DNA from 3 places in the Variovorax sp. UC122_21 genome. Region 2 is predicted to be linked to each of the others. Evidence: predicted binding sites of a transcription regulator. Region 2 holds the regulator's gene; each other region holds the start of a gene.

Region 1 (9,865 bases), 1.3 Mb from region 2:
CACGGCCGCAGCGCCGTGGCCGCACGCGAGGCCACGGCACCGGCGCTGGCCTCGCGGCTGCTCACGCTGAGCCTGCGCGAGCGCGAGGTCATCGGCCATCTGATGGCCGGGCGCACCGCGAAGGAGGCGGCGCGCGAGATCGGCGTCGAGCTCACGACCGTGCGCACCCATCAGTACCGGGCGTTCCGGCGGCTGGGGATACGGTCGCAGAAGGAATTGCTGCGCGGCTGGCCCGCGGCGCAGTGAGGCGGGCCGTTCAGTCCTCGGAGGCCTGCGCCTCGGCCGCGTCGTCGGGCACCGCCACCGGCGCGGGCTTCGCGGCCTCGTCCGCCGCCGCCTTCGCGCGCCCGCCCGGCGCCACGATCTCCTGGTCGATCGCGCCGAACATCGAGCGGCCGTCGAGCCCCTTCATCTCGATGCGGATGGTGTCGCCGTAGCGCATGAACTCGGTCGAGGGCGCGCCGTCCTGGATGGTCTCGATGCAGCGCTTCTCGGCGATGCACGAATAGCCGCGCGGCCATTCCATGCGGCCGTTCTTCTCCACGCCCTTGTTGCTCACGGTGCCGCTGCCGACGATGCTGCCGGCGCGCACGTTGCGCGTCTTGGCGACGTGGGCGATGAGCTGGCCGAAGTGGAAGGTCATCTCGGGACCGGCTTCGCACAGGCCGACCTTGCGGCCGTTCCAGCTGCTCTGCAGCGCGAGGTGCACGCGGCCGCCGGCCCAGGCCTCGCCGAGCTCGTCGAGCGTCACGGCCACGGGGCTGAAGGCGGTGGCGGGCTTGCTCTGGAAGAAGCCGAAGCCCTTGGCGAGCTCGGCCGGGATCAGGTTGCGCAGGCTGACGTCGTTGGCCAGCATCACGAGGCGGATGCCGTCGAGCGCCTGCTCGGGCGTGGCGCCCATCTTCACGTCGCCGGTGACGACCGCGATCTCGGCCTCGAAGTCGATGCCCATGGCCTCGCTGGGCACGACCACGTCGTCGGTCGGGCCGAGGAAGTCGTCGCTGCCGCCCTGGTACATCAGCGGGTCCTGATAGAAGCTCTCGGGCACCTCGGCGTTGCGCGCCTTGCGCACCAGCTCGACGTGGTTGAGGTAGGCCGAGCCGTCGGCCCACTGGTAGGCGCGCGGCAGCGGCGCCATGCACTGGGCGGGGTCGAAGGGAAAGGCGTGGCGCGCGCGGCCGGCGTTGAGCGCGGCATACAGGTCCTGCAGCTGCGGCGCCATGAAACCCCAGTCGTCGAGCACCTGCTGCAGGCGGTGGGCGATGCCGGTGGCGTAGTGGGCGAGCGTGAGGTCGCGCGACACGACGACGAGCTGGCCGTCGCGCGAGCCGTCCTTGAGGGTGGCGAGTTTCATGGTGCGGTGCTGGGAAAAAGGCGACGGGGCGCCGCGCCGGGCCGCGCGCCGCTCCCCTAAACTGGTTGGACGGGCGGCAGTGTACCGAGGTGGCCCCGATGAACCTCGGCCGCGGCGCCCACTCCACCCTCCATGCCGACGACCGTCGCCTCCCCACCCTCCTCCGCGGCGCCCTGGCGGCCTTCGTGGCGGGCGCTGGCGCTGCTGACGCTGCTGGTGGCGCTCGCGCACATGGCGCTGCTGGGCCTCGCGCCGGCCGGCCTCGGCGCCGAGCCCGCGTCGCCGATCACCAAGTTCAGCACGCGCACCATCGTGATCGCACCGCCGGTGGCCGAAACGCCCGCGGCGGCGCCACCACCACCGGCCGCGACCGCCCCGCCCGCGGCGACCAGGCCGCTGCGGCCGCGCGCGGTGCATGCGCCGCGGCCGAAGCCCGATCCGGTCCCCGCGGCGGCCGCCCCCTCGCCCGACCCAACGCCCGAGGCCATGGCGCCCAAGGACCCGGAATCGCCCGACCTGGTGGCGCAGGCCGCTCCCGATTCAGGAGCAGCACCCACGCCCGAGCCGCCCGCCAGCGCGGCCGCCGCCCCGTCGGCCACGCCGGGCAGCGCGCCCGCCGCCGGCGCCGGCGAAGCGCCCACCACGATGGCCGGCACCCAGTCGCTGCGCATTCCGGGCTCGGTCACGCTGAGTTTCGATGCCGTCGGTCAACGTGGAGCCGCGCCGCAAAGCGGCTTCTTCGGCGAACTGGTCTGGCTTCAGGATGGCACCCGCTACGACGGCCGGCTGACCCTCAAGGCCACGTTCTTCACACTGCTGAACTGGCACAGCACCGGGGTGATCGGCCCTTCGGGACTGGAGCCCGAGCGTTATTCCGAAAGCCGGAGATCCGAGCAGGCCTCGCATTTCGCGCGCGACCGCGGCGAGGTGGTGTTCAGCAACAACGCCCCCACCGTGCCGCTGAAGCCCGGCGCGCAGGACCGCATGAGCGTCATGATGCAGCTCGGCGGCCTGCTGGCGGCCAGCCCCGAGCGCTACCCGGCCGGCACCCGGATCGCGATCCAGACCGTGGGAGCGCGTGACGCCGACGTCTGGGTGTTCGTGGTCGGCGACGAGGAAAAACTGAGCCTGCCGGCCGGCGAGTACCTGGCGCGCAAGCTCACGCGCGATCCGCGCAAGCCTTTCGACCGCAAGGTCGAACTCTGGCTGGCCCCGGCCTACGGCTATCTGCCGGTGCGAATCCTCCAGACCGAGCCGAATGGCGACTTCGCTGACGCCCGATTGCGCAAACCCCTACCCGCCACGCCCCCCGGTTGATGCGAAAAACCAGTCATCCAAACGTTTTAATGGCAACACGACAACCCATCTTGAAACTGGCGCGTTGATTGCTATGTAACCCTCATGAACGCCCTCGACATCCTCACAGGCCCCGCCATGAACATGCTTTACGACTCGGATTCCTTCGTCGTCGTGCACGTGCAGCCGAACGAAGGCGAAGTTCCGGCTGAACCCAACGTGCCGGTGCTCGAGCGCCACGGTTTCGAGATCGTCGACAAGCGTTCCGGCAAGGAGCTCTACCTCGACGGTTCCTGGGCCGAGCTGTTCCGCCAGCAGATCGCGGCCTGGCAGCTCAACACGCCCACCCAGGAAGAGGTCGAGGACACGCTCGAGGGCTACGCCGAGCTGGCGCAGACGCCGCTTCTGGTGCACTGAGCCGAGTCCCGTGCCAGCAACGAAGCGCCCCGCGGGGCGCTTTTTCTTTGGCTTCTACCGGTAGATCCAGCGAAACATCGGCCCGACCAGCAGCAGCACCGCCACCAGCCGGCAGACCTGGAACGCCGTCACCACCGGCACCCCGAGCTGCAGCACCTTGGCCGTGATCGACATCTCGGCGATGCCGCCCGGCGAGGTGCCGAGGATCATGGTGGCCGGATGCAGCCCGGTGGCCCAGGCCAGCAGCCAGGCCACGCCGGCGCACACCACGAGCATGGCCAGCGTGCCCAGCGTCACCGAGCCGAGCCAGCGCGGCGCGGTGTGCAGGAACTCGCGGCTGAAGCGCACGCCCAGGCTCACGGCGATCAGCAGCTGCGCGGCATTCGACATCCAGCCCGGCACCGCCGACAGCGACAGCCCGGCGACGGTGAAACCCATCGCCACCAGCAGCGCCCCCATGAACCACGGGTTGGTGCGGCCCAGCGCGCGCATCGCCAAACCGCCCGCGCCGGTGGCCACGGCCAGCAGCGCGAGGCCGCCGGGGTTCACTTCGCGCGCGCTCGGCGGGCTGATCTCCAGCCCATGCAGCCCGCTCCACTGCATCGCGAACGGGATCGTCACCGTGACGATCAGCACGCGCAGGCTGTGGGCCGCGGCCACCAGGTCGGTGCGCGCGCCCTTGGCCTCGGCCAGCAAGGTCATCTCCGAGGCGCCGCCGATCGCGCCCGCGAAGTAAGTCGTGGCTCTCATGGAACGCTCCGGCACCTGGGGCATGCGCGGTGCATGCAGGCCGTAGAGCCAGCGCCCGAAGCCCCAGCCCAGCAGCAGCGCCCAGGCGATCGCGAGCACGATCGCCCACCAGACGCTGGCCACCAGCGCGACCACGTGCGGCGTGAAATACAGGCCCAGCGCGGTGCCGATGGTCCACTGCCCGGCATTGCGTAGCGGCACGTGGCTGGCCATGGGCGCACCCGCGATCGAGGCCAGCGACACCGCCAGCAGTGGGCCGATCATCCAGGGCAGCGGGGTGTGGAGCGCGAGGCAGATCTGGGCCGCCACGAAGGCGAGCAGCAGCGTGGCCAGCACGCGGACCGGGAAGGAAAGGGACACGCGGAACGGACGGACAGGCGGTAGGGGCAAAGGACGGCAGCGCGCGCGGCGCCGTTGCGTAGTATGGCGCGATGTCTTTCGCGCACCGGCCCGTCTCCTCCCTCCTGCTTGCTCTTCTGGGCAGCACCCTCATCGCCGGCTGCGCGGGCTGGCCCGGTGGCGCCGACGCCCCGGACGCACCCATCGCCCGCCGCGTCGAGGCCCTGCTGCCCACCGACGCCCTGCTGCTCGGCGAGCAACACGACGCCCCCGAACACCATGCGATCGAGCGCGAGACGGTCGAGGCGCTGACCGCGCGCGGCCGGCTCGCCGCGCTGGCGCTCGAGATGGCCGAGGAAGGCAACGGCACCGCGCACCTGCCGGCCGCGGCCACCGAAGCCCAGGTGCGTACCGCGCTGAGCTGGAACGACAAGGCCTGGCCCTGGGCCGACTACGGTCCGGCCGTGATGGCCGCGGTGCGCGCCGGCGTGCCGGTGGTCGGCGCCAACCTGCCGCGCGCGCGCATGAAGGACGCGATGGCCGACGTCTCGCTCGACGTGCAGCTCAACGGCGAGGCCTACACCGCGCAGCAGGACGCCGTGCGCGAGGGCCACTGCAAGCTGCTGCCCGAATCGCAGATCGTGCCCATGACCCGGATCCAGGTCGGTCGCGACCGCGCCATGGCCCAGGCCATCGTCAAGGCGCGCCAGCCGGGCCGCACCGTGCTGCTGATCGCGGGTGCGGGCCATGTCGACCGCCAGCTCGGCGTGGCGCAGCACCTGCCCGACGAGGTCTCGTTCAAGACCGTGCGCCTGCTCGCCGCGCCCCCCGATGCCACGGCGACCTCGCCCGGCTACGACCGCACCTGGCGCACGCCGCCGCTGCCCGAGAAGGACTACTGCGCGGAGCTCCGCAAGTCGATGGGCCCGGCGAAGAAGTCCTGAGCGATCCGGACGTGCGAAGGCCGCGGCAGGACGAGCGTCCGGCCGCGGCCTTCGTCTTTCTTCATGCGGCGGGCCCGCGGGCCCGCGCCCGCTTCAGCGCGACAGGATCGACGAGGTCGCCGAGTTGCCGGTGGCCGAGGCCGTGACCTGGTTGCCGGTGGTGCGCAGCGTGCTGCTGCCCACCGGCCCCATCACGCCGGCACCGAAGTTCACCGTCGTCACCGTGGCCGACACCATGCCGCTGTTGACCTGGTAGTTGCCGACCGCCGCGCTCGCCGTGCCGGTGTTCAGCGCGGTCTGCGTCACGCGGTTGGTGGCGCTGTTGCCGAAGGCCTGCGCGCTCAGCGTGTTGCCGTTGACGCCGACGCTGCCGTTGAGCGTGCCCGGGCCGGTCGCGTTGAGCGCCACCTGGTAGCTGGTGCCCGTGCTCGACGCGTTCACCGCGCCGCTGTTGGTCTGGCTGTTGAGCACGCCCACGCTGGCACCGAGGTTGAGCGCCAGCGGCGAAGCCACGAAGACCACGTTGCCGTTGGGGAGCGCGCCGCCGTAGCTGCCACCCGCGCTCGAGTCGACCAGGTTGGTGGCCGCGTTGCCGCGCGCCAGCGCCGAGGTGGTGTTGCCGTTGAGGGCCACGCTGCCCGCGTTGAGCGGATCGCTGCCCGCGAGGGTCACGCCCGCGGCCGTGACGGCCGACGAGGTCACCGTGGCGCTGCTGGTCTGCGCGTTCGACACGCCCACGCTCGCCCCCTGCGTCGCGTCGCCCGCCACCGTGGCGGCGTTGATCGCGCGGTTCGCCGAGGCCTCGGCCAGCGTGCTGTTGTTCGAGATCGTCGCCGCGCCGTTGAACAGCCCCGCCGTGTTCGGCACCAGCCGGTCGTCGTTGTAGATCGCGGTGGTGGCGGTGCTGGTGACCGAGGTCGCCGCGGCCTGGCGGTTCGCCACCAGGTGGTCGCCCGTGGCCGTCTGCCCGCCCGCCGCCGTTTCCGACAGCGTCACGCTGCCCGTCGACGCCGCCGGCTGCAGGTTGGCCGCCTTCACGTCGAGCGTGTTGGTCGCGTCGTTCATCACGCCCAGCGCCGTGTTGGTGTTGCCCGAGAGCCGCACCGACGAGCCCGAGGATGCGGCCGGCGCGAACAGCTCGGAGTTCGAGCTGGCCGTGACCGGCGCCTGACCGACCTGCGTCGACTGGACCACCGCGCGCGCATCGACGTTGGCGCCCGAGAGCGTCGCGGCGTTGACCGTGGTGTTCGAGGCGGCGCGCGCGCTCTGACGGTTGTCCGACAGGCTCAGCGTCGCGCCCTGCACCGCGGCGGTGCCGAGGGTGTCGATGCCGATGCTGCCGGTGGCGATCGCGCCCACCGGGCCGGCGCCCACCTGCACGTTGACCAGCGCATGGTCGGCGCTCGCGAGCACCGCCGAGCCCGCGGCCGTGGTCAGCGCCGAGCCCGCCAGGCCGGTGGCGATGGCGCCGCCCTTCACCTCGATGCTGTTGGTCGAGGCATTGCCGGTGGCGGCCGCGCCGGTGACGTTGCCCTCGAGCGTGGCGCTGCTGTCGATCAGCGCGGTGGTGCCGTTCAGGGGTCAGCCGGGTCGTGTTGTTGGCGATTCCGCTCACGGCGGCGGCGCTGAGCTGGGAGTTCAGCAGGCCGGTGGTGGCGCCCTGCGAGGCACCGCCCGTGAGCGACACCGCGTTGCCCGCGCGGTTGCCCGCCGCCTCGGCGAGCGTCTGGTTGCCCGACATCGCGACCGCGCTGTCGACCACGCCCGGGCCGGCCGGCACGGCGCGGTCGTCGTTGAAGATCGCGCTGTCGGCGGTCGCGCTGGCCGAGGTGATGGCCGACTGGCGGTTCATCAGCGCATGGATGGCGACGGTGCCCCCGTCGCCCGGCCCGGCGGTCTGCAGCACCAGGGTGGGCAGGATCGCGTTGGCCGTGGTGTCGGCCGCGACGGCGATGCGGCTGGTCGCGTCGTTGACCACGGCCTGCGCGCTGTTGGCGTTGCCCGAGATCGTCACCGAGGAATTCGACGCCGAGGCCGGCGCGTAGGCCTGCGCGAACGAGCGCGCCTCCACCGCCGCCAGGCTGGCCTGGCCCGACTGCAGCGCCGAGGTGGCCGAGACGCTGCCGGCCGCCAGCGCGATGTCGTTGCTGGCGCTGTTGGCCACCGCCTTCGCGCTCTGGGCGTTGTTCGACACGCTGAGCGTGCTGCCATCGACCCCCCCGCCCGGCGCGGTGCCGATGCCGAAGGCACCGGCCGCCTTGGACGAGATCGCCGCGGTATTCAGCATCAGCTGCGCGTTGGACAGCGCATGGTCGCCGAGCGCGCCGTTCAGCACCGCGGCGTTGGCCGCCGCGGCCACCGGCAGCACGCCGCCCGTGTCGATGGCGTTGCCCTTCACCTCGATGCCGTTGACGGCCGTGTTGCCGGTGGCCGTGCCGCGCACCGCGTTGCCGTCCACCGAGAGCTGCGAATCGGTGATGCCCTTGCCGCTGACCGCGAGCTGCACCCCGGCCTGGTCGGTCAGCGCGCCGCCCTCGAGCCCGAGCTGCGAGGTGGTCTTGGCCGTGGTGATCTGCAGGTTCTGCACCGCCGTGGTGGTGGCGATGCCGGCCGCGGCGAGGCGCACGCCGTTGACCGCGCTGTTGCTGGTCGCGGCGGCCGCGGTGGTGTTGTTGTCGGCATCGAGCTTCGAGTCGTGGACGCCCGCGCCCGCCCCGCCGGTGCCGAACTGCGTCAGCACCTCGGGCCCGCCGCTGCGCGTGGCCGCCACCGTGCCCTGTCCCGACTGCGCGTTCTGCACGCTGAACGAGGCATCGGTGGTCGCGACCCCGCCGGTCACGGTGGCGCCCGAGAGCACCAGGCCCGCGGTGCCGATCGAGGTGGCCGTCACGTCCACCGTGTTGCCGGTGGCGCGGCTGCCGTAGGCCAGGGCCTGCGTCGTGTTGCCGCTGCTCGAGACCGAGGCGTCCTGCACGCCGCCGTCGACCACCGTGCGCACCACGTTGCCGCCGACCGTGTTGGCCTCGACCTTGGTGTTGGCGCCGGCCACCGACTGCACGTTGGTCACGTTGGCCACCGAGGCGAAGTCGCTCGAGGCGATCTGGTTGGCGCCGAGCTTCAGGCCGTTGGCCGCGTCGTTGCCATAGCTGGCGGCGACGAAGGCGTTGCGGTCGTTGCCGAGGCTGGCCGACGCGACGTCGCCGCTCACCGTGGCCGCGATGGAATTCACGCTGACCGCCGTGGCGCCGACCGTCGACTGGATCGACTGGCTGCCGAGGATGGCGTAGGAGGCATTCACCGCCGGCTGCGTGGCCAGGCTGTTGTCGAAGGGCAGGTTGTTGCCGAGGTTGGCGGTGATGGTCGAGGCCGTGTCCGTGGAGGGGTTCACCGTCACGTTGCCGGCCTGCACGCCCAGCGTGCTGGTGGCCGAGTTGCCGTAGGCGATGGCGCGCTGCAGGTTGTCGCTGGCCGTGGCCGAGCCGCCCGACAGGTTGCCGGCCACCGCGACGCGGGCCTCGGGCACGTTGAGCACCGCGCCGGTCGAGGAGGTGGCATCGTTCATCTGCACGCTGGCGATGCCGGCGCCGGTGCCGACCGCATTGCCCTTGATCGACAGGTCGCTCGCGGCGCCGCTGCCGACCGCCACCGCCTCCTGCCGGTTGCCGGTGAGCGACAGCCCGCTGTCGGCCACCGTGGCCGGCCCGTTCGCGACCAGCCAGACCTTGGAGGTGCCGTTGATCGCCGTGACGGTGCTGGCGTTGTAGTTGCCCTGCAGGTTGGTCAGGGTGACGGCGCCCTTGGCCGACACGCGGCCATCGGCGCTGGTGCCGCCGCCGAGCGCCACCGCGTCGCTGCCCAGCGCCACGGTGTTCGCGTCGAGCGCCAGGCCCTGGTTGATCTGGTTGCCGCGCGCCGCGACCGACGCGCTGTTGTTCGCCACGGTCACGCTGCTGGCCTTGGTCTGGCCGGTGGCGTCGCCGGTCTGCACCGCGACGATGGTGCCGTTGGCGACCGCCGACACCGCCGATTCGGTGTTGGCCTGCTGGTTCGAGATGCCTGCCGTGCCCGCGAAGCTGGCCGCGGTGGTGCCGGGCAGGATCGCGCTCGAGGCGATGTTGCCGGTGGCCGCGGCGCTCACGCTGTTGTCCTTGAGCGTGACGCTGCCGCCGTCGATCGACTGCACGCCCGCGAGCACCTGGCCGTTGACGGTCTGCGCCAGCACGCTGGAGCGCAGGTTGCCCTGGCTGTTGAGCACGGCCAGGTCGGCATTGAGGGTGCTGGTGACGGCGGTGCCGCCGTGCACGGTGTCGTTCACCGGCGTGGTGCCGGCGCCCGCGACCGAGACGCCGTTCATCACGATGCGGTTGCCCGCGCTGCCGGCGCTGGCCGCGAGTGCCTCGTTGCCGGTGGCGGCGCTCGAGATGGTGTTGCCCTGCACCGAGAGCGAGCCGCGCAGTTCGTTGACCACGCCCGCGGGTGCGCCGGTGACCAGCGCCTGCACGGTCGAGTTGGAGTTGTCGGCCGCGTGCGTGACCGCCGCGAGGATGCCGTTGCCGTTGGCCTGCAGGTTCGACACCACCGCCGAGCCCGCGAAGCTCGGCGCCGCGCCCGCCTGGATCTCGGCCGCGCTGCTCGCGCTGTTGCCGCGCAGCGTGGCCGACAGCGTGTTGCGCTCGAGGGTGGCGCCGGCGGTCACGGTGTTGGCCATCGTCGAGGTCAGCGCCAGGTCGATCCTGTTGTTGGCCAGGCCCGCGCCCGAGGCCGC
Region 2 (9,865 bases):
CGGGGTTCCACCAGCCGCTGGCGGCCAGCATGGCGGCGGCCAGCGTTTCCTTCAGCGGCGCGTCGCCCTTGTCCTGGCGCCAGCCGCGCTTGAACAGCGGCTCGCCCGAGGTGTCGATGTAGAGGGTGCAGGTGTCGGTGGTCAGGTGCGCGAACACGCGGCAGTCGGGCCACTGGGTCTCGATGCTCGGGCGCACGCCGCCGGCGCGGGCGCGGAAGCGGTCGGCGATCGCGTCCTTGATGCGCAGGGTGGCGAAGTTCAGGCTCTGCAGCGGGCTGTGCTGGGCCGTGGTCTCGATCTTGAAGGTCTGCTTCGGCGTGAACCAGATCTCCCAGGCCACGCCGCTGGCCAGCCCGTAGAGGTCGTTCTCGTTGCGGTACAGGCCCTGGGCCAGCTCGACCAGCACGCGCTGCGCGAGGCGGCAGTGCAGGTTGAGCTGCAGCACCTCGCGCCAGTCGGCGCGCACCCGCACGCCGCCGCGCAGCATCAGCAGGTCGTCGCCGGCACGGCCGGTGAGCGCATGCACCTCCTGCGCGAGAAACTCCTCGACGCCGGCGGCGCAAGGCAGGAAAAGGGAGAGATCATTCACGGAAGTTCGCTTGGTCGACGGCCGGCTACGGGATTGCCATTGTCGCTGTGTCGCCCTGCTTGCCTATAGTGGTCCGGTCCATGAAGCCCCTGCACGACTCCGCGGCGCCCGCCGCCCACCCCGCCAGCGCCGGCGGAAACCCCTCTTCCCCCGGGGCGGCGCGGGACGACGGCTTCGCCATCCAGTGCGAGGTGCTGCGCATCTCGGTGCAGCCGATCGGGCCGATCCTGGCGGTGCAGTACCTGCTGAACTGCGGCATCGCGGCGCTGTTCGCCTGGCAGTTCTCGCTGCCGCTGTCGCTGGCCTGGCTGGGCCTGATCACGCTGGTGACGGTGATGCGCGCCTTCGTGCCGCAGCGCCTGCCCGAGCCCTTCACGCCCGCGAGCCTGCGCCGCGCCCAGCGCGTGCACGTGCTGCGCACCGGCATCTGGAGCTGGCGCACGGCGCGGCCGGCGTGCTGCTGTTCGACCCCTCGCGCATCGAGCTGCAGCTGCTGCTGGGCGTGATCGTGATGGGCATGACGCTGTCGGCCGCCTTCTCGGTCTCGTTCTACACGCCGGCCACGCAGCTCGCGATCACCTTGCTGCTGGCGCCGATCATCGTGATGGGCATCTGGCTCGGGCCGCCGATGATGATCGCGGTCGCCGTCATCGGCGCCGGCCTCACCGCCATGATGTGGAAGCTGGTGGCCGAGCGCTCGCGCCAGCTCGAGGAGAACATCGGCCTGCGCCTCAACGAGCGCACCCTGCGCGAGCAGGCGCTGGCCGGCCTGCGCGCCTCCGAGCAGGCCCAGGCCGAGCGGCTGCGCTTCTTCTCGGCCGCCAACCACGACCTGCGCCAGCCCGTGATGGCGATCGGCCTGCAGGCCGAGGTGCTGCGCCAGCAGCTGCGCGAGGGCGCCGACACGATGGCGGTGCAGCACACGGTGGGCTCGCTGGCACGCGCCCAGCAGGCGCTGGAAGGACTCACCAACCAGTTGCTGGAGATCGGCCGCATCGAGGCCGCGGCCGACCCGCTGCGCCCGGCCGCGGTCGCGCTGGCGCCGCTGCTGCACGAACTCGCGCGCCAGGCCGGCGAGCGCCGGGTGCTGGTGCGCTGCCCGAGCGACGCGGTGGCCTGGAGCGACGCGGTCTCGCTGCGCCGCGTGCTCGCCAACCTGGTCGACAACGCCGTCAAGTTCACGCCCGCGGGCCGGGTGCTGCTGGCGGTGCGCGCGCGCCGGCGCGAGGGTGAGGCCGCCTGGCGCGTCGAGGTGCGCGACAGCGGCATCGGCATCGCGCCCGAGGCGCACGAGCGCGTGTTCGGCGACTTCGAGCAGATCGGCAACGTCGAGCGCAACCTGCAGCGCGGCCACGGCCTGGGGCTGGCGATCGTGCGGCGGCTCGCGACCCAGCTCGGCATCGAGGTGGTGCTGCGCTCGGCGCCCGGTCGCGGCTCGGTGTTCGCCTTCGAGCTCGCGGCCGCGCCCGCCGACGCCGCGCCGCCGGCGCCGGCCGCCCTCAAGCCGCCGGCCGATGCCGCGCCCGCGCTGCGCCCCGGCCTCGCGGTGCTGGTGGTCGAGGACAACGCCGTGGTCGCCGACAGCCTGCAGTCGCTGCTGCGCCAGTGGGGCGCGCAGCCGCGCGTCTACGGCAGCGCCGCCGAGGCGCTGGCGCTGGCCGACCTGCAGGCGCTCGACCTCGCGCTGTGCGACATCCGGCTGCCGGGCGCGCTCGACGGCATCGCGCTCGCCACCCGGCTGCAGCAGCTCAAGCCCGCGCTGGCCATCTCGCTGGTGTCGGCCGACATCGACGAGGCCACGCAGCGGCTGGCCAACGAGCGCGGCTGGCATGCGCTGCGCAAGCCGGTGCAGCCGGCCGAGCTGCATGCGCTGCTGCGGCGCGCGCAGCAGGCGCCGCCGCGGTAGGAGCGGCGCCACCGGGCGCGGCGTTCCGAGCTATGCTGCGCGCCATCCCCGATGCCGGCCCGCCCGCCGATGCCCAGCGCCCCCTCCGCCCCGACCCTCGCCGAACTGAAGGCGGCCCGCTACACGCCGGTCGCGATCGGGCTGCACTGGCTGCTGGCGCTGCTGATCCTCGGCGCGCTCGCACTGGGCCTGTACATGACCGGCCTGCCGTTCTCGCCGCAGCGCGTGCGCCTCTACAGCTGGCACAAATGGACCGGCATCGCGATCCTGCTGCTGTCCGCCGCGCGCCTGCTGTGGCGCCTCGGCCATCCGCCGCCCACCTTGCCCGACTTCGTGCTGGCCGCCATGCCGCGCTGGCAGCGCACGGGCCGCACGATCAGCCATCGCCTGATGTACCTGCTGTTCTTCGCCGTGCCGCTGCTGGGCTGGGCCCAGAGTTCGGCGCTCGGCGTGCCGGTGGTGTGGTTCGGCGTGCTGCCGCTGCCCGATGTCGTGCCCGTGGACCGCGCGCTCGCCGAGCAGTGGCTGCAGCCGCTGCACCGGGCCGGCGCCTACCTGCTGGGTGCCGTCTCGGTGCTGCACGTCGCGGCCGTCGTCAAGCACCAGTGGATCGCGCGCGACGGCCTGCTGCGGCGCATGTGGCCCGGGCCGTCGTCGACTTCCAGGAAACCCAACGCATGACCTCGCTTCTTCACCGCTGGCCCGGCGCGCTGGCGCTCGCCACGCTCCTCCTTCCGGCGGCCCATGCCGAGCCGCCGCCCGCGCGGTTGGTGCCCGAGAAGAGCCAGATCGTGTTCGTGAGCAAGCAGATGGGCGTGCCGGTCGAGGGTTCGTTCAGGAAGTTCGACGCGCGCATCGCCTTCGATCCGAAGAAGCCCGAGGGCGGCAGCGTGGCGCTGCAGATCGACACCGCGAGCGCGGCCTTCGGCATTCCGATGACCGATGCCGAGCTGCCCAAGGCGCCGTGGTTCGATGCCGCGCATTTCCCGCAGGCCGGCTTCCAGACCATGGCCATCAAGGCGCTCGGCGACGGCCGCTTCGAGATGGCCGGCAAGCTCACGCTCAAGGGCATCGCCAGGCCGCTGACCGTGCCCGTGACGATCGCGCCGGGCTCCAACGGCCAGTCGGTGGCCAGCGGCAGCTTCGTGCTGCAGCGCATCGACTACAAGGTCGGCGACGGCGAATGGACCGACACCTCGGTGATCGCCAACGACGTGCAGGTGCGCTTCAAGCTCGTCGTCGACGGCCTCGGCGCGCCCTGACCCCCACACACTCCCCGCATGCAGCATTCGCCATGAAGAACAAGACACTGCCTTCCGCCGTCCTGCTGGGCTTCGCGCTCGCCGCGTCCGGCCTTGCCGCCGCGCAGGAATACACCGCCCCGGCCGTCGCGGCCAAGCCCGCGGGCGGCCCGGTCAAGGGCGCCAGCTACGTGGTCGACCCGACCCACACCTTCGTCATGTACGAGATGGGCCACTACGGCACCACCACCAACCGCGGCCGCTTCAGCACCAAGGACGGCTCGGTGCAGATCGATGCCGCCGGCACCAGCGGCAAGGTCGACATCACCATGGACATCAGCTCGATCAACACCGGCGTCGACCTGCTGAACCGGCACGTGCAGAGCAAGGACTTCTTCAACGTCGCCGAATTCCCCACCGGCCGCTTCGTCGCCGAGCGCATCGCCTTCAGCGGCGACAAGGTGGCCGAGGTGCCCGGCACGCTCACGCTGATGGGCCAGACCAAACCCGTCACGCTCAAGGCCGTGCGCTTCAACTGCTACCTGAGCCCGCTGATCAACCGCCAGGTCTGCGGCGGCGACTTCGAGACCACCGTCGAGCGCAGCGACTGGGGCATCACCTGGGGGCTGAACTTCGGCTTCGAGAACAAGGTGAAGCTGCTGGTGCAGGTCGAGGCGGTCAACGTGCAGCCATGAGTTCCGAAAGAGAGCACCTCCAATGATCGACACCACCCTTTCCCTGCTCGGCATCGCTGGCGCCATGGCCGTGGGCGCGATGAGCCCGGGCCCGAGCTTCGTGATGGTGGCGCGCACGGCCGTGGCCTCGCGCGCCGACGGCCTCGCGGCCGCGCTCGGCATGGGCGCGGGCGGGCTGGTGTTCGCGATCGCGGCGCTCGCGGGGCTGCAGGCCGCGTTCCTCGCGGTGCCGGCGCTCTACCTCGCGATCAAGGGTTTCGGCGGTGCCTACCTGGTCTACCTCGGCATCCGCATCTGGCGCGGCGCGCGGCAGCCGCTCGCGATGGCGCCGGAGGTGGGCACGCCCGCGGCATCGGGCGGCCGCGGCAAGCGCACCTTCCTGCTCGGGCTGGCCACGCAGGTCAGCAACCCGAAGACGGCCGTGGTCTACGCGAGCATCTTCGCGGCCTTCCTGCCGCGCGAGGTGCCGCTGGTGCTGGCGCTCGCGGTGCCGGCCGTCATCTTCTGCATCGAGACCGGCTGGTACGCCATCGTCGCGCTCGCGCTGTCGTCGGCGGCGCCGCGCTCGGCCTACCTGCGCTACAAGACCTGGATCGACCGCGCGGCCGGCGGCGTGATGGGGCTGCTGGGGCTGCGGCTGGTGTGGTCGGCGGTGCGCGGGACCTGAGGCCGGTTCCTAGAGCAGGCTTTCGGGCGTCAACGGCGCCAGCAGCTCGAGCATCGTGCGGTCCCAGAAGCCCGAGTCGGGCTCCTCGCTCAGCACCGTGGTCTTGCCCGCCTCCTCGCTGATCCACTCCAGCCGCGAGTCGCTGCCTTCGGCGAAACGCAACCGGTAGGCGCCCTGCTGCTTGAGCACCTCGAGCAGCTTCAGCGCCTGCTGCGCCATCTCGGGGCTGCGGATGAATAGGCCGATCTCGGTGTTGTGGACCTCGGAGCGCGGGTCGAAATTCATCGAGCCGACGAACAGGATGCGCCGGTCGATCACGGCCGACTTGGCATGCAGCCGGCCGACCGAGGTGCCGAACAGGCCCAGCCGCACGCTGCGACGCGTGCGGTTGGTGCTCAGTTCGTAGAGCTCGGCGCCCAGGCGCAGCATGTCGGGGCGGTAGCGGCGGTAGGCGGTGTGCACCAGCGGCTCGTCGGTGGCGGCGAGCGAGTTGGTCACCACGCTGATCTTCACGTCGCGCCGGCGGATTTCGTTCATCGCCTCGAGCCCCGCGGCGCCCGGGATCAGGTAGGGCGAGACGATGGTCACCTCGCTGCGCGCGCGGCGCATCTGCTCGACCACGTTGTAGCGCACGCTGTCGACATCGAGCAGCGGCACGCCGCCGTACGAGGCGGTCTTGCCGATCACGCGGTCGGGCGAATCGGCATAGGCCTCGGCCGTGGTCCAGATCAGGCCGAGCCGGCCGGCGTCGAGGTCCTCGGCGATCGGGCCGTAGCCCAGCAGGTCGTTGGGCGCGGGCTTCGGCGGCGGCGGCGTGGTGTCGGGGCCGGTGGCGGCCTCGAAGCGGCGCCGCAGTTCTTCGGCAGGCAGCGCGCTCGCCACCACCGACTCGACGGGCCGCACGTAGGGGCTGTTCCAGTACTGGTCGAACAGGCTGCCCAGGCGCGGGATCAGCGCGCCGGTCACGAAGGTGTCGAGGTCGATGAAGTTCTCGCCCGCGGTGCGCCGGAAGTACTGGTTGCCGATGTTGCGCCCGCCCGCCACCGCCATCGCGCCATCGGCGATGAACAGCTTGTTGTGCATGCGCCGGTTGACGCGGTTGAAGTCGAACAGCGAGGCACCGAAGCGCGCGAGCAGGCTGCCGCGGCCGGCCGGGAAGGGGTTGAACAGGCGCAGCTCGACGTTGGGCGTGGCCGCGAAGCCGCGCAGCAGCTCGTCCTCGCCCGAGGTGTAGAGGTCGTCCATCAGCACCGCGCACCCGCACGCCGCGCTGCGCGGCGTCGCGCAGGGTGCGCAGCAGGTAGCGGCCGGTCTCGTCGTTCTCAATCTGGTAGTACTGGACGTCGAGCGTGCGCTGGGCGCGGCGCGCGAGCTGGATGCGGGTGTCGAAGGCGAAGTCGCCGCCGGGCATGAGGCGAAAGCCGCTGAGGTCGGGATCGGGCTGCGCGGCCAGCGCGATGCGGCCGAGCGCGGTGTCCTTCGACACGGCGATGGCCTGGGTGGGCGCGCGCGGGGCCTGGTCGGGCAAGCTCGCGCAGCCGGCGGCCAGCAGCGTGGCCGCGAGGGCGAACATCCAGAGCCCACAGCGCGACAGCAGGCGTCGGGCCATCGGCGGCTTTCTACAGGGCCTTGCGCAGGTTGGCGGGCGCGATGCGCAGCGCCTCGCGGTACTTGGCCACCGTGCGGCGCGCGCACTCGATGCCCTGCTCCTTGAGCATCTCGGAGATCTGGCTGTCCGACAGCGGCTTCTTCACGCTCTCCGAACCGACGAACTGCTTGATCAGCGCGCGCACCGCGGTGCTCGAGGCATTGCCGCCGGTCTCGGTGCCCAGCGCCGAGCCGAAGAAGTACTTGAGCTCGACCGTGCCGAAGGGCGTGGACATGTACTTGGCGGTGGTCACGCGCGAGATGGTGGATTCGTGCAGTCCGAGCTCGTCGGCGATCTCGCGCAGCACCAGCGGGCGCATCGCGAGCTCGCCGTGCACGAAGTAGCTCTTCTGCCGCTCGACGATGGCGTTGCTCACGCGCAGGATGGTGTCGAAGCGCTGCTGGATGTTCTTGATGAACCAGCGCGCCTCCTGCAGCCGCTGCGACAGCGCCTGGCTGCCCTCGCCCTTGTGCGACTTGAGCGCGCCGGCGTAGATGTCGTGCACGCGCAGCCGCGGCATCACCTCGGGGTTGAGCATGACGCGGAACTTCACATTGGTGCCGCGGCCGGTCTTGGTCACGATCACGTCGGGAATGACGATGTTGCGCTCGACGTCGACGAAGCGGCGGCCGGGCTTGGGCTCCAGGCGCGCGATGATCTGCAGCGCCGAGCGCACCAGCTCCTCGTTGGTTCGCGTGAGCGTGGCCAGGCGCTTGAAATCGCGCCGCGCGAGCAGCTCCATCGGCTGCTTGCAGATGGCCAGCGCGGTCTTGCGCACCAGCTCCTCGTCCTCGGTCTCGTCCTCGTCGGCCAGCGCGCGCAGCTGGATCGCGAGGCATTCGCCGAGGTCGCGCGCGCCCACGCCCGCGGGCTCCAGGCTCTGCAGCAGGCCCAGCGCGACCTGGAAGTGGTGCACCAGTTCGTCGAACTGGTCGTTGTCGTCGCCCGCGAGGCCCGAGGCCAGCGCAGGCAGCGAATCCTCGAGGTAGCCGTCGTCGTTGAGCGACTCGATCAAAAAGCGCAGCGCGGCGCTGTCGTTCTCGTTGAGCCGCAGGCTCAGCGCCTGGCGGTGCAGGAAGGACTGCAGCGATTCCTGGCTGCGCGCGAGCTCGGTGGCATCGGCGCGCTCGTCGTCGCCGGTGCTGCTGTTGTTGCGCGCGGGCGCGTCGCTGCCCCATTCGCTGTCGTCGGGCGCCATGTCGACGGTGCCGTCGCCTTCCCAGTCGGGCTCGCGCTCGGGCGAGTCGAGGGCCGGCTCGGCCTCGGACGACGAGGCGGTCTCGGTGGACGTGGTCGAGGTCGAGGGCGCGGCGCTCGCGTAGTCGCTCTCGGCCTCGCGCTCGGTGTCCTCGCGCGGCGCCGGCGTGTCGGCGGCGTCGAGGCCGAATTCCTCGCGCGCGGCTTCCTCGGCGGTGCGCTCGAGGAAGGGGTTCTCGTCGAGCATCTGCTCGACCTCCTGGCTCAGTTCGAGCGTGGAGAGCTGCAGCAGCCGGATCGACTGCTGCAGCTGAGGTGTCAGCGCGAGATGCTGCGAAACGCGCAGCGACAAGCCTTGTTTCATGCCCTCAGCAAATGACTGGCGCGAGCTTCATCACATCCGGAAGTGCTCGCCCAGGTAGACCCGGCGCACTTCGGCGTTGTCGACGATCTCCGAGGGCGTGCCCTGTGCCAGCACATGGCCGTCGCTGATGATGAAAGCGTGATCGCAGATGCCCAGCGTCTCGCGCACGTTGTGGTCGGTGATGAGCACGCCGATGCCGCGCTCCTTCAGGAAACTGATGATGCGCTGGATCTCGATCACCGCGATCGGGTCGATGCCGGCGAAGGGTTCGTCGAGCAGGATGAAGCGCGGCTGGGTGGCCAGCGCGCGCGCGATCTCGACGCGGCGGCGTTCGCCGCCCGACAGCGCGAGCGCGGGCGAATCGCGCAGGTGGTCGACGCGCAGGTCGGCCAGCAGCTCCGACAGGCGCTCTTCCATGCGCGGCTTCGACAGCGCCTGCAGCCGGCCGTTGGCATCGGGTTCGCGCTGCAGCTCGAGCACCGCGCGCACGTTCTCCTCGACCGTGAGCTTGCGGAAGATCGAGGCCTCCTGCGGCAGGTAGCTCAGGCCCATGCGCGCGCGGCGGTGGATCGGCATGTGGGCGATCGGCTCGCCGTCGATGGAGATCTCGCCCGCATCGGCGCGCACCAGCCCGACGATCATGTAGAACGAGGTGGTCTTGCCGGCGCCGTTGGGCCCGAGCAGTCCGACGACTTCGCCCTTCTGCACGTCGAGCGAGACGTCCTTGACCACCTTGCGGCTGCCATAGCTCTTCTGCAGGCCGCGCGCGACGAGGCGGCTGCCCGGCACGCCGTTGGCTTCCTGGGTTCCGGCGGCTTCGATCACTTGCGTTCTTCCGCTTCGCCGCTGAGCGTGGTGCTCGGGCGCAGGCCGGCGCCCGGGGCCGGCGTGGGCGTCGGCGCCGCGGGACGGCGCGTGGCCGGGGCCGAGGCACCGGGTGCCGCGGGCGCGGCCGACTTCGGCGTGAGGATGGCCTTGACGCGGCCGCCGCCGCCCGGCGCCGACACGCCGGCGTTCGGCGGCACGGTCGAGCCGTTGACGGTGTAGGTGTCGTTGCCCTGGTCGTAGACGATCAGCGCGCCGCTGCTCTCGTCGTTGGGCGTGGCGCCGACCAGGCGGCGCATGACGGCGCGGCGGATGAACTTGACGTTGTCGGCGCGGCTGTCGTACTCGATGACCTCGGACTCGCCCTCGATCCACTCGTCGCCGTTGCCGTTGCGCTTCTGCTTGTAATAGGCGAGCTTGCCGGGCGCCGCGGTGACCACCCCGTACTGGTAGCCCTCGGGGTCCTGGCGCACGTCGATGCGCGCGCCGCGGATGATGATGGTGCCCTTGGTGACCACCACGTTGCCGGTGAAGACGCTGGTCTGCTTGAGATCGTCGTAGCGCATCGAATCGGATTCGATGTTCATCGGCTTGGTCCGGTCGGCCGTTTCGGCCAGGGCCGTGGCGGCGGAGCCGGCCAGCAGCAGCGCGGCCAGCACGAGGCGACCGGTGCGGCGAAGGGAGGAGGTGGGGTGAGAGTGCGATGTCATAGAGGCACGAAACTTGCTCTGCA
Region 3 (9,865 bases), 1.4 Mb from region 2:
CGGCGCGATGTCGTGCACGGTCGGCTGCCCCTACGAAGGCGAGATCGCCCCGGCCAAGGTCGGCTACCTCGCGCAGCTGATGAAGGGCATCGGCGTGCAGCGCGTCGACGTGGCCGACACCATCGGCGTGGGCACGCCGCGCAAGGTGCAGGCGGCGATGGAGGCCACGCTGGCCCACTTCGGCGTTGATGCCATCTCGGGCCACTTCCACGACACCTACGGGCAGGCGCTGGTCAACACGCTGGCGGCGCTCGAGCTGGGCGTGTGGAACTTCCAGTCGTCCTCGGCCGGCCTCGGCGGCTGCCCCTATGCCAAGGGCGCGACCGGCAACGTGGCGACCGAGGACGTGGTCTACATGCTGCACGGCATGGGCATCGAGACCGGCATCGACCTCGACAAGCTGATCGACGCCGGCGTCTACATCAGTGAGGCGCTGGGCCGCGAGCCGAACTCGCGCGCTTCGAAGGCGATCCGCACCAAGCGCGCGGGCTGAGCGTCTTCAGCGCCCGAAGGCGCGCAGACCGAGCAGCACCACCACCGCCACGGCCAGCAGCACCGTGGTGCATTGCCAGAACAGCACCGGCCGGCGCTCGATCAGCGCCGGCATTCGCGCGCGCAGGAACTCGGTGCCCGGTGACTGCAGGTCGTGCGCGAACTCCGACACCGCCTGCTGCCGTTTCGCGGGCTGCGGATGCAGCGCCTTCTGCAGCACCGCGTCGACCCAGGCCGGCAGCTCGGGCCGGAACTGGCGCAGCGGCACGTAGCGCAGGCGGTTGACATCGGCCTGCGTGCGGATGCGCGAAGCCTGCAGTCCGTAAGGCAGTTGCCCGCTCAGCATGCGGTAGGCGATCACGGCCAGCGAGAACAGGTCGGAGCGCGCCGTGCCGCCCTGGCCCGTGAAGTACTCGGGCGCGGTGTACTGCGGCGTGCCCTCGATCGCGAGCGCGCGCGGTTCGCCGCCGCCGTCGCGGAGCCCGGTCACGTGGGTGGCGCCGAGGTCGATCAGCTTGACCGTGCCCGCGCGGTCGATCATCGCGTTCTCGGGCCGCAGGTCCTGGTGCAGCATCTCCTTGCCGTGCATCGCCTGCAGGCCGCGCGCGAGCTGCGCGACGATGGCGCGCACGCTGTCGAGCGAGGGCCGCGGGTGGTCGACCATCCACTGCGCGAGCGTCTGGCCCTCCACGTATTCCATCGCCACGAACAGGTGGCCGCGCGCACGTTCCAGCGGCCAGGCCTTGAGCACGTGCGGGCTGTCGATGCGCCGCGCCACCCATTCCTCGAGCACGAAGCGGTCGAGGTAGGTGGCATCCTCGCGCAGGTCCACCGAGGGCAGCTTCAGCACCGCGGGGCGGCCGCTGGCGTCGTCGGTGGCGAGGTAGACGTGGCTGCGCGAACTCAGGTGGATCTCGCGCACCAGCGTGAAGCCCTCGAAGCGGTCGCGCGGCGCGAGCACCGGCGGCAGCGCCAGCCCTTCGCGCTCGAGCGCCGGCGCCGGCGCGTCGGGCGCGGGCAGCTCGTCGATGCGCAGCAGCTGCACGGTGGCATCGTCCTGGCCGCCGCGCGCGCGGGCGATCTGCACCAGGCGCTGCGCGGCCGCGTCGAGGTCGCCGGCGCAGCGCACCAGTGCGTCGTTCACGGCGGCGGCATCGAGGTGCGCATGCGCGCCGTCGGTGGCCAGCAGGTAGACCTCGCCGGCCTCGGCCTCCCAGCAGCGATAGTCGATCTCGACGTTCGGGCCCGCGCCCAGCGCGCGGCCCAGGTACGACTCCACCGACGAGACATGCACGCGGTGGTCGTCGGTGAGCTGCTCGAGCGCGCTCGCGTGCACGCGGTAGATGCGCGCGTCGCCCACGTGCAGCAGGTGCAGCTCGCGGCCCTTGAGGATCAGCGCGCTGAAGGTGCAGACGTAGCCGCTGTCCTTGTCGAAGCGCGCGTCGCTGCGCATGGTCTGCGCGTGCAGCCAGGAGTTGGTGGCGCCCAGCACGCGCTGCGCCGCGCGGCGCACCGACCAGGCGTCGGAGGTGGCGTAGTAGTCCTCGAGGAAGCCGCGCACGGCGGCCGCGCTCGCGACCTGGCTCACGCGGCTCGAGCCGATGCCGTCGGCCAGCGCGAGCGCGATGCCCTTGGCGGCGCGCTGCGCGCCCTCGGGCAGCATCGCGCCATGGAAGTCCTGGTTGACCGCCGACCCGACGCCCGCCAGCGAGTGCTGGCCCAGCGTGACGCGCGGCGCCTGGCGCCCGGCGGCCATGGGCGCGCGATCAACCGGCGACGCGCTTGGGCGCCGTCTTGTAGTGCGTGGCGTAGAGCGTGAGGCCGACGAAGCTCAGGCCGCCGACCAGGTTGCCGATCACCGTGGGCAGTTCGTTCCAGATCAGGTAGTCCATCAGCGTGAACTTGCCGCCGAGCATCAGGCCGGTGGGGAACAGGAACATGTTGACGATCGAATGTTCGAAGCCCATGTAGAAGAAGATCATCACGGGCATCCACATGCCGATCGCCTTGCCCGAGACGGTGGTCGACATCATGGCCGCGACCACGCCGGTCGACACCATCCAGTTGCACATCACGCCGCGGATGAACAGCGTCAGCATGCCGGCCGCGCCGTGCGCGGAATAGCCGAGCGTGCGGCCCTCGCCGATGTGGCCGAGCCGCTCGCCGATGGCGTTGGGCGCCTCGCTGAAGCCGAAGGTGAAGATGATCGCCATGAACACCGCGACCGTGAGCGCGCCCGCGAAGTTGCCGACGAACACCAGGCCCCAGTTGCGCATCACGCCGCCCCAGGTGGCGCCGGGGCGCTTGTCGAGCACCGCGAGCGGCGCCAAGGTGAAGACGCCGGTCAGCAGGTCGAAGCCCAGCAGGTACAGCATGATGAAACCGACCGGGAACAGCATCGCACCGACCAGCGCATTGCCGGTGTTGACCGTGATGCTGACCGCGAAGGCCGCCGCCAGCGCGAGGATGGCGCCGGCCATGAACGAGCGGATCAGCGTGTCGCGCGTGGACATCAGCAGCTTGGATTCGCCGGCATCGACCATCTTGGTGACGAACTCGGCGGGGGCTAGATAGGCCATGGGGATCCTTGGGAAGAAATGGAATGCCGGGGAAGGGGGGCAGCGCGGCTCAGGCCAGCGCGACGAGCACGCGGCCCTCGTGCTCGCGCACCGCATGCGCGCGCACCGAGTGCTCGGGCGCCTCGAGGCATTCGCCGCTGCGCAGGTCGAAGTGGTTCTTGTAGAGCGGCGAGGCGACCACGACGCGGTCGCCGAGGCTGCCGACCAGCCCGCGCGAGAGCACGCTGGCGCCGGCCTTCGGGTCGACGTTGTCGATGGCGTAGAGCGTGGCCTCCTGGCCGACGCGGAAGATCGCCACGTGCACGCCCTCGACCAGCGCGCACACGCCGGTGTCGGGCAGGATGTCGGTGGCCGCGCACACGGCGGTCCAGTGCAGGTCTTGCTGGGTCATGGGGATTCCTCTTGGGTGGTCGTGCTTCAGGCCATCGAGACGTCGGCGGCCTCGGCGCGTTCCTCGGCGCGCGCCGGCCGCTTCTGGCCGCGCTCGCTCACGAACACGATGTGCTCGTCGGGCTTGTCGCTGTTGACGAAGGAGCGGAAGCGCTGGCGCGTGGCCGGGTCGTTGACGGCGGTCTTCCACTCGCACTGGTAGGTGTCGACCACGGCCTGCATCTGGGTCTCGAGCTCGGCGTGGAGGCCCAGCGTGTCCTGCAGCAGCACGCCCTTGAGGTAGTCGAGGCCGCCCTCGAGACTCTCGCGCCAGGTGCTGGTGCGCTGCAGCCGGTCGGCGGTGCGCACGTAGAACATCAGGAAGCGGTCGATCAGGCGGATCAGCTCGGCCTTCGACAGGTCGCTCGCGAGCAGCTCGGCATGGCGCGGCTTCATGCCGCCGTTGCCGCAGACGTAGAGGTTCCAGCCCTTGTCGGTGGCGATCACGCCCACGTCCTTGCCCTGTGCCTCGGCGCATTCGCGCGTGCAGCCCGAGACGCCGAACTTGATCTTGTGCGGCGCGCGCAGGCCCTTGTAGCGGTTCTCGAGCTCGACCGCGAGGCCCACGCTGTCGTCCACGCCGTAGCGGCACCAGGTCGAACCGACGCAGCTCTTCACCGTGCGCAGCGACTTGCCGTAGGCATGGCCCGACTCGAAGCCGGCCGCGATCAGTTCCTCCCAGATCGCGGGCAGCTGCTCGACGCGCGCGCCGAACATGTCCACGCGCGCGCCGCCGGTGATCTTGGTGTAGAGGCCGTACTTCTTCGCCACCTGGCCGACCGCGATCAGCCCGTCGGGCGTGACCTCGCCGCCCGGCATGCGCGGCACCACCGAGTAGGTGCCGTCCTTCTGGATGTTGCCGAGGAAGTAGTCGTTGCTGTCCTGCAGCGCGGCCAGGTCCTTCTTGAGCACGAACTCGTTCCAGCACGAGGCGAAGATGCTCGCGGCCACGGGCTTGCAGATGTCGCAGCCCAGGCCCTTGCCGTGCTTGGCGAGCAGGTCGGCGAAGCTGCGGATCTCGCCCACGCGGATCAGGTGGTAGAGCTCCTGGCGCGAATAGGGGAAGTGCTCGCAGAGGTGGTTGTTGACGGCCATGCCGCGCCTGGCCATCTCCATCTTCATGACCTGCGTGACCAGCGGCACGCAGCCGCCGCAGGTGGCGCCGGCCTTGGTGCAGGCCTTCATCGCGGCCGGGGTGCAGGCGCCCTGGCCCACGGCCTCGCAGATCTGCCCCTTGCTGACGTCGTTGCACGAGCAGATCTGCGCGCTGTCGGGCAGGGCCTCGACGCCCAGGCCCGGCTTGGCCTTGCCGTCGCTCGAGGGCAGGATCAGGAACTCGGGATCCTCGGGCAGCGCGATGCCGTTGAGCGCCATCTGCAGCAGGGTGCCGTATTCGGCGGCGTCGCCCACCAGCACCGCGCCGAGCAGCAGCTTGCCGTCCTCGCTGACGACGATCTTCTTGTAGACCTTCTTGCGCTCGTCGATGAACTGGTAGGCGCGCGACTTCGGCGTCTTGCCGTGCGCGTCGCCGATGCTCGCCACGTCCACGCCCATCAGCTTGAGCTTGGTGCTCATGTCGGCGCCGGTGAAGGCGGCCTCGTGCTCGCCCGCGATGTGGCGTGCCGCCACGCGCGCCATGTCGTAGCCGGGCGCGACCAGGCCGAAGGTCTGTTCGTTCCACGAGGCGCATTCGCCGATCGCGTAGACGTTGCGGTCGCTGGTGCGGCAGTGGTCGTCGACCGCCACGCCGCCGCGCGGGCCCACGGCCAGCAGGCACTGGCGCGCGAGCTCGTCGCGCGGGCGGATGCCGGCCGAGAACACGATCATGTCGGTCTCGAGGTAGCTGCCGTCGGCGAACACCATGCGGTGGCGCGCGGCGGCGCCGTCGACGATCTCCACCGTGTTGCGGCCGGTGTGCACGTGCAGGCCCAGCGCCTCGATGCTCTCGCGCAGCGCGCGGCCGCCGCCTTCGTCGACCTGCACCGCCATCAACCGCGGCGCGAACTCCACCACATGGGTCTCCAGGCCCATGTCGCGCAGCGCCTTCGCGCATTCGAGGCCGAGCAGGCCGCCGCCCACCACCACGCCGCTGCGCGAGCGCGCGCCGCATTCCTTCATCGCCTCGAGGTCCTCGATGGTGCGGTAGACGAAGCAGTGGGGCCGGTCGCGCCCGGGCACCGCGGGCACGAAGGGGAAGGAGCCGGTGGCCAGCACGAGCTTGTCGTAGGCCACGACTTCGCCGTCGGCCGTGGTGACGGTGTTGTTGCGCCGCTCGACGGCCACCGCGCGCGCCGCGAGGCGCAGCGTGAAGCCGCTGCGCTCGAAGAAGCCGGGCTCGACCAGCGAGAGGTCTTCGGCCGTCTTGCCCGAGAAGAATTCGGACAGGTGCACCCGGTCGTAGGCCGGCCGGGGCTCCTCGCACAGGACGGTGACTTCCGCGCCGGGAATGCCGAGCGCGTGGAGCTGCTCGAGGAACTTGTGGCCGACCATGCCGTGGCCGATGACTGCGATTTTCATGCTGAGGTCCTGCGGGGGCAGCCGGTCCTCGGAGGCAGGCCACCAGGGCTGTCGGAGGGACAGCGGCAGGAGGCCTCCGCGACGGAACGGATGCGAATAATCGGATGGACAAACGAATCCGGCGGCTCATCGCCATCGGCTCGCTCGAACCCCGCCGTCGTTAGCGGAGGCACTGCGGACCCACCCAGTGCCGGGAGGTCCGCGTTGGGGTCGAGCAATATCCATGCCGCCGAAAAAGACCGGTCGGAGCCCGCGCGCGCACCGCAATCGCACCGAAAGCGGCGCGGCGGCGGTGCGGCGCTGTCCGCATTGGTGCGGTGCCGGAAAGGGTGGCCGCGCGGCCGTGACGCCGGGGCCGGGGCTTTTTCGTATGCTCGGGTGCCTGCAACGCGGGGCGCACGCCCCCACGAACCTCCGAAGACCCAAGCCATGTGCGGCTCCGAACTCCATTCCCTTCCCGACGGTGTCCAGCGCGTCGCGCGCGTGCTCCAGGACGCCGGCCATCCGCATGCGCCGCGCATGCTCGACGACGCCTGCCGCACCGCGCAGCAGGCGGCCGACGCGCTCGGCATCGCGGTCGGCCAGATCGCCAAGAGCATCATCTTCCGGCGCAAGAGCGACGAGGTCGCGGTGCTCGTCATCACCTCGGGCGACAAGCGCGTCGACGAGAAGAAGGTCGACGCGATCGTCGGCAAGACCGGCCGCGCCGACGCCGACTTCGTGAAGGCGCGCACCGGCTTCACCATCGGCGGCGTATCGCCCGTGGGCCATGTCACGAAGCCGGTGGTGCTGATCGACCGCGAGCTTTTCCGCTTCGAGGAGATCTGGGCCGCCGCGGGCCATCCGCATGCGGTGTTCCAGCTGCGCCCGCACGACCTCGAGACGCTCACGGGCGCGCCGGTGGCCGACGTGGTGGTGGCCGCGGCGTGAACGTCGCCGAAGCGCGGGCCCTGGCCGACCGCGCCGCCGAGCTGCGCGAGCGGGTTGAGCCGGTGCCCTCGCCCTGCAGCTCGGTGTGCCGCATGGACCGGCTCAGCGGCTTCTGCGAGGGCTGCCTGCGCACCATCCCCGAGATCGCGGGCTGGAGCCGCATGGAGGACGACGAGCGGCGGCAGGTCTGGCGCGCGATAGAGTGGCGGGCCCGGGCCGGCATCTGGCGGGCGCCGGCCATCGGAGACATCGACGCATGAAGCACATCGACTTCTACCTGGACTTCATCTCGCCCTATGCCTACCTCGCGTTCGAGCAGCTGCCGCAGGCGCTCGAGGGCCTGAGCTACAGCGTGGACTACCGGCCGGTGCTGCTGGGCGCGGTGCTCAAGGCGCACGGCCAGCTCGGGCCGGCCGAGATTCCCGCCAAGCGCGGCTGGACCTACCGCCACGTGCTGTGGCTGGGCCACCAGCACGGCATCGAGATCGCGATGCCGGCCTCGCATCCCTACAACCCGCTCGCGCACCTGCGGCTCGCGCTCTCCACCTGCGACGACGGCCGCGTGAGCCGGCTGGTGGCCGAGACCGTCTTTCGCCACGTCTGGCGCGGCGGCCTCGAGGCGGTCGATCCCGCGCGGCTGGCCGCGCTCACCGCGCAACTGCAACCGCGTCGCGATGCCGGCAGCGACGAGAACAAGGCCCTGCTCCAGCGCAACACCGCGGACGCGATCGCGCTCGGCGTGTTCGGCACGCCGGCCTATGCGGTCGACGGCCGGCTGTTCTGGGGCTTCGACGGCCTCGCGATGCTGCGCGCCTACCTCGCGGGCGATGCCTGGTTCGACGGCCCGCAATGGGCCGAGGCAGACCAGCGTCCGGCCCTGCTGCGCAGCAGCAAAAACTGAGCATCGTCGGCCGCCAGGCTGCATTTCTTACAGGCTGAAACGTGCGTCGAGGGTTTCACCTTAATCCGTAAGCGCCCGTTCAGTTTCGCGAAAGGCTCGGGTCAGTCGCGCCTCCAAGAATGCCCCACGGTCCCGAATTCGGGCGCCGCATGAACGCATACACAGGAGACGATCAATGGCAGCCACACTAGATTCACGGGGAGTGCCGCATCCGGCCCCCCGGCCCATGTCGGCGGAGGAGAAGAAGGTCATCTTCGCTTCTTCGCTGGGAACCGTGTTCGAGTGGTACGACTTCTACCTCTACGGTTCGCTCGCGGCGATCATCGCGAAGCAGTTCTTCAGCGGCCTCGATGCGGGCGCGGCCTTCATCTTCGCGCTGCTGGCCTTCGCGGCCGGCTTCCTGGTGCGTCCGTTCGGCGCCATCGTGTTCGGCCGGCTCGGCGACATGATCGGGCGCAAGTACACCTTCCTGGTCACGATCCTGATCATGGGCCTGTCGACCTTCATCGTCGGCCTGCTGCCCAGCTACGCGACCATCGGCGTCGCGGCGCCGGTGATCCTGATCGCGCTGCGCATGCTGCAGGGCCTCGCGCTCGGCGGCGAGTACGGCGGTGCCGCCACCTACGTGGCCGAGCACGCGCCGCACGGCAAGCGCGGTGCTTACACCTCGTGGATCCAGACCACGGCCACGCTCGGCCTGTTCCTGAGCCTGATCGTGATCCTGGGCGTGCGCGAAGGCCTGGGCGAAGCGGTGTTCAACGACTGGGGCTGGCGCATTCCGTTCCTGGTCTCGATCCTGCTGCTGGGCATCTCGGTGTGGATCCGCCTGTCGCTGTCGGAATCGCCGGCGTTCCAGCGCATGAAGGCCGAGGGCAAGACCTCGAAGGCGCCGCTGGCCGAATCCTTCGGCGAGTGGAAGAACCTGAAGATCGTGATCCTGGCGCTCGTGGGCCTGACCGCGGGCCAGGCCGTGGTCTGGTACTCGGGCCAGTTCTACGCGCTCTTCTTCCTGACCGCGCAGCTCAAGGTCGATGCGACCACCGCCAACCTGATGATTGCCGCCGCGCTGCTGCTCGGCACCCCGTTCTTCGTGGTCTTCGGCACGCTGTCGGACAAGATCGGCCGCAAGCCGATCATCATGGCCGGCTGCCTGCTGGCCGTGGTGACCTACTTCCCGGTCTTCAAGATGCTGACCGAGGCCGCCAACCCCGACCTCGCCCGCGCCCAGGCCACGGCCGGCGTGACCGTGACCGCCGACCCCGCGACCTGCTCGTTCCAGGGCAACCCGGTGGCACGCGAGATCGACTTCCGCAGCTCCTGCGACATCGCCAAGCGCTACCTGGTGCAGAACTCGGTGAGCTATGAGAACGTGGCCGGCGCGCCGGGTTCGAAGGCCATCGTGAAGATCGGCGACAAGACGGTGGAAGCACCGATCGGCAACGTCGTGAACCTCAAGTTCGACGAGACCTCCGCCAAGGAGATCGCCGCCTTCAAGAAGGGCGTGGCCGAGGACCTGAAGATCGCTGGCTACCCGGCCAAGGCCGACCCCGCGAAGATGAACAAGGTGCTGACGGTGCTGCTGCTGTTCTGGCTGGTGCTGCTGGTGACCATGGTCTACGGGCCGATCGCCGCGATGCTGGTCGAGCTGTTCCCCACGCGCATCCGCTACACCTCGATGAGCCTGCCGTACCACATCGGCAACGGCTGGTTCGGCGGCCTGCTGCCGACCACCGCCTTCGCCATCGTGGCCTCCACCGGCAACATGTACAACGGCCTCTGGTACCCGATCATCATCGCGGGCATCACGCTGGTGATCGGCACGCTGTTCATCCGCGAGACCAAGGACGTGGACATCTACGCCCACGACTGAGCGCCACGGCGCCGATGAGAGGAGGGCGCCGCGCGCCCTCCGTTCAACAAAGAGGCTTCATGCCGACCCTCGGCATGAGGCCTTTTTCTTGAACCCAGCACTACCCCTCTCAGGAGACAGAACCCATGTGGAAAATCGCAGTCGGCT

What was found. The regulator sigma-54, encoded in region 2, starts transcription at its own class of promoters, with help from an activator protein. The targets are predictions, from matches to a motif close to TGGCANGNAANCTGCTTT.
Region 1: a site for sigma-54 is predicted at 2,729-2,746, ahead of ACHMXE_RS14475 (DUF3567 domain-containing protein). Genes of this name have one in related genera too.
Region 3: a site for sigma-54 is predicted at 6,229-6,246, ahead of nirB (nitrite reductase large subunit NirB). Genes of this name have one in related genera too.

Annotation. Positions count from the first base shown of each region.
Region 1 covers NZ_CP172004.1:473,655-483,519, reverse strand. The annotation lists gene ACHMXE_RS14490 (response regulator transcription factor) at 1-246, shown strand, start outside; gene ACHMXE_RS14485 (fumarylacetoacetate hydrolase family protein) at 257-1,354, opposite strand; gene ACHMXE_RS14480 (DUF3108 domain-containing protein) at 1,487-2,671, shown strand; gene ACHMXE_RS14475 (DUF3567 domain-containing protein) at 2,789-3,067, shown strand; gene ACHMXE_RS14470 (AbrB family transcriptional regulator) at 3,122-4,177, opposite strand; gene ACHMXE_RS14465 (ChaN family lipoprotein) at 4,249-5,100, shown strand; gene ACHMXE_RS14460 (hypothetical protein) at 5,162-9,865, opposite strand, start outside.
Region 2 covers NZ_CP172004.1:5,804,958-5,814,822, forward strand. The annotation lists gene ACHMXE_RS40040 (class I SAM-dependent RNA methyltransferase) at 1-589, opposite strand, end outside; gene ACHMXE_RS40045 (hypothetical protein) at 670-1,095, shown strand; gene ACHMXE_RS40050 (hybrid sensor histidine kinase/response regulator) at 1,044-2,495, shown strand; gene ACHMXE_RS40055 (cytochrome b) at 2,565-3,176, shown strand; gene ACHMXE_RS40060 (YceI family protein) at 3,173-3,757, shown strand; gene ACHMXE_RS40065 (YceI family protein) at 3,790-4,431, shown strand; gene ACHMXE_RS40070 (LysE family translocator) at 4,454-5,098, shown strand; partial or broken gene ACHMXE_RS40075 (phospholipase D family protein) at 5,108-6,707, opposite strand; gene ACHMXE_RS40080 (RNA polymerase factor sigma-54) at 6,718-8,307, opposite strand; gene lptB (LPS export ABC transporter ATP-binding protein) at 8,338-9,132, opposite strand; gene lptA (lipopolysaccharide transport periplasmic protein LptA) at 9,129-9,842, opposite strand.
Region 3 covers NZ_CP172004.1:580,787-590,651, forward strand. The annotation lists gene ACHMXE_RS14955 (hydroxymethylglutaryl-CoA lyase) at 1-493, shown strand, start outside; gene ACHMXE_RS14960 (protein kinase) at 500-2,248, opposite strand; gene ACHMXE_RS14965 (formate/nitrite transporter family protein) at 2,259-3,071, opposite strand; gene nirD (nitrite reductase small subunit NirD) at 3,121-3,462, opposite strand; gene nirB (nitrite reductase large subunit NirB) at 3,489-6,017, opposite strand; gene ACHMXE_RS14980 (YbaK/EbsC family protein) at 6,447-6,947, shown strand; gene ACHMXE_RS14985 (DUF1289 domain-containing protein) at 6,944-7,207, shown strand; gene ACHMXE_RS14990 (2-hydroxychromene-2-carboxylate isomerase) at 7,204-7,848, shown strand; gene ACHMXE_RS14995 (MFS transporter) at 8,024-9,718, shown strand; gene ACHMXE_RS15000 (hypothetical protein) at 9,844-9,865, shown strand, end outside.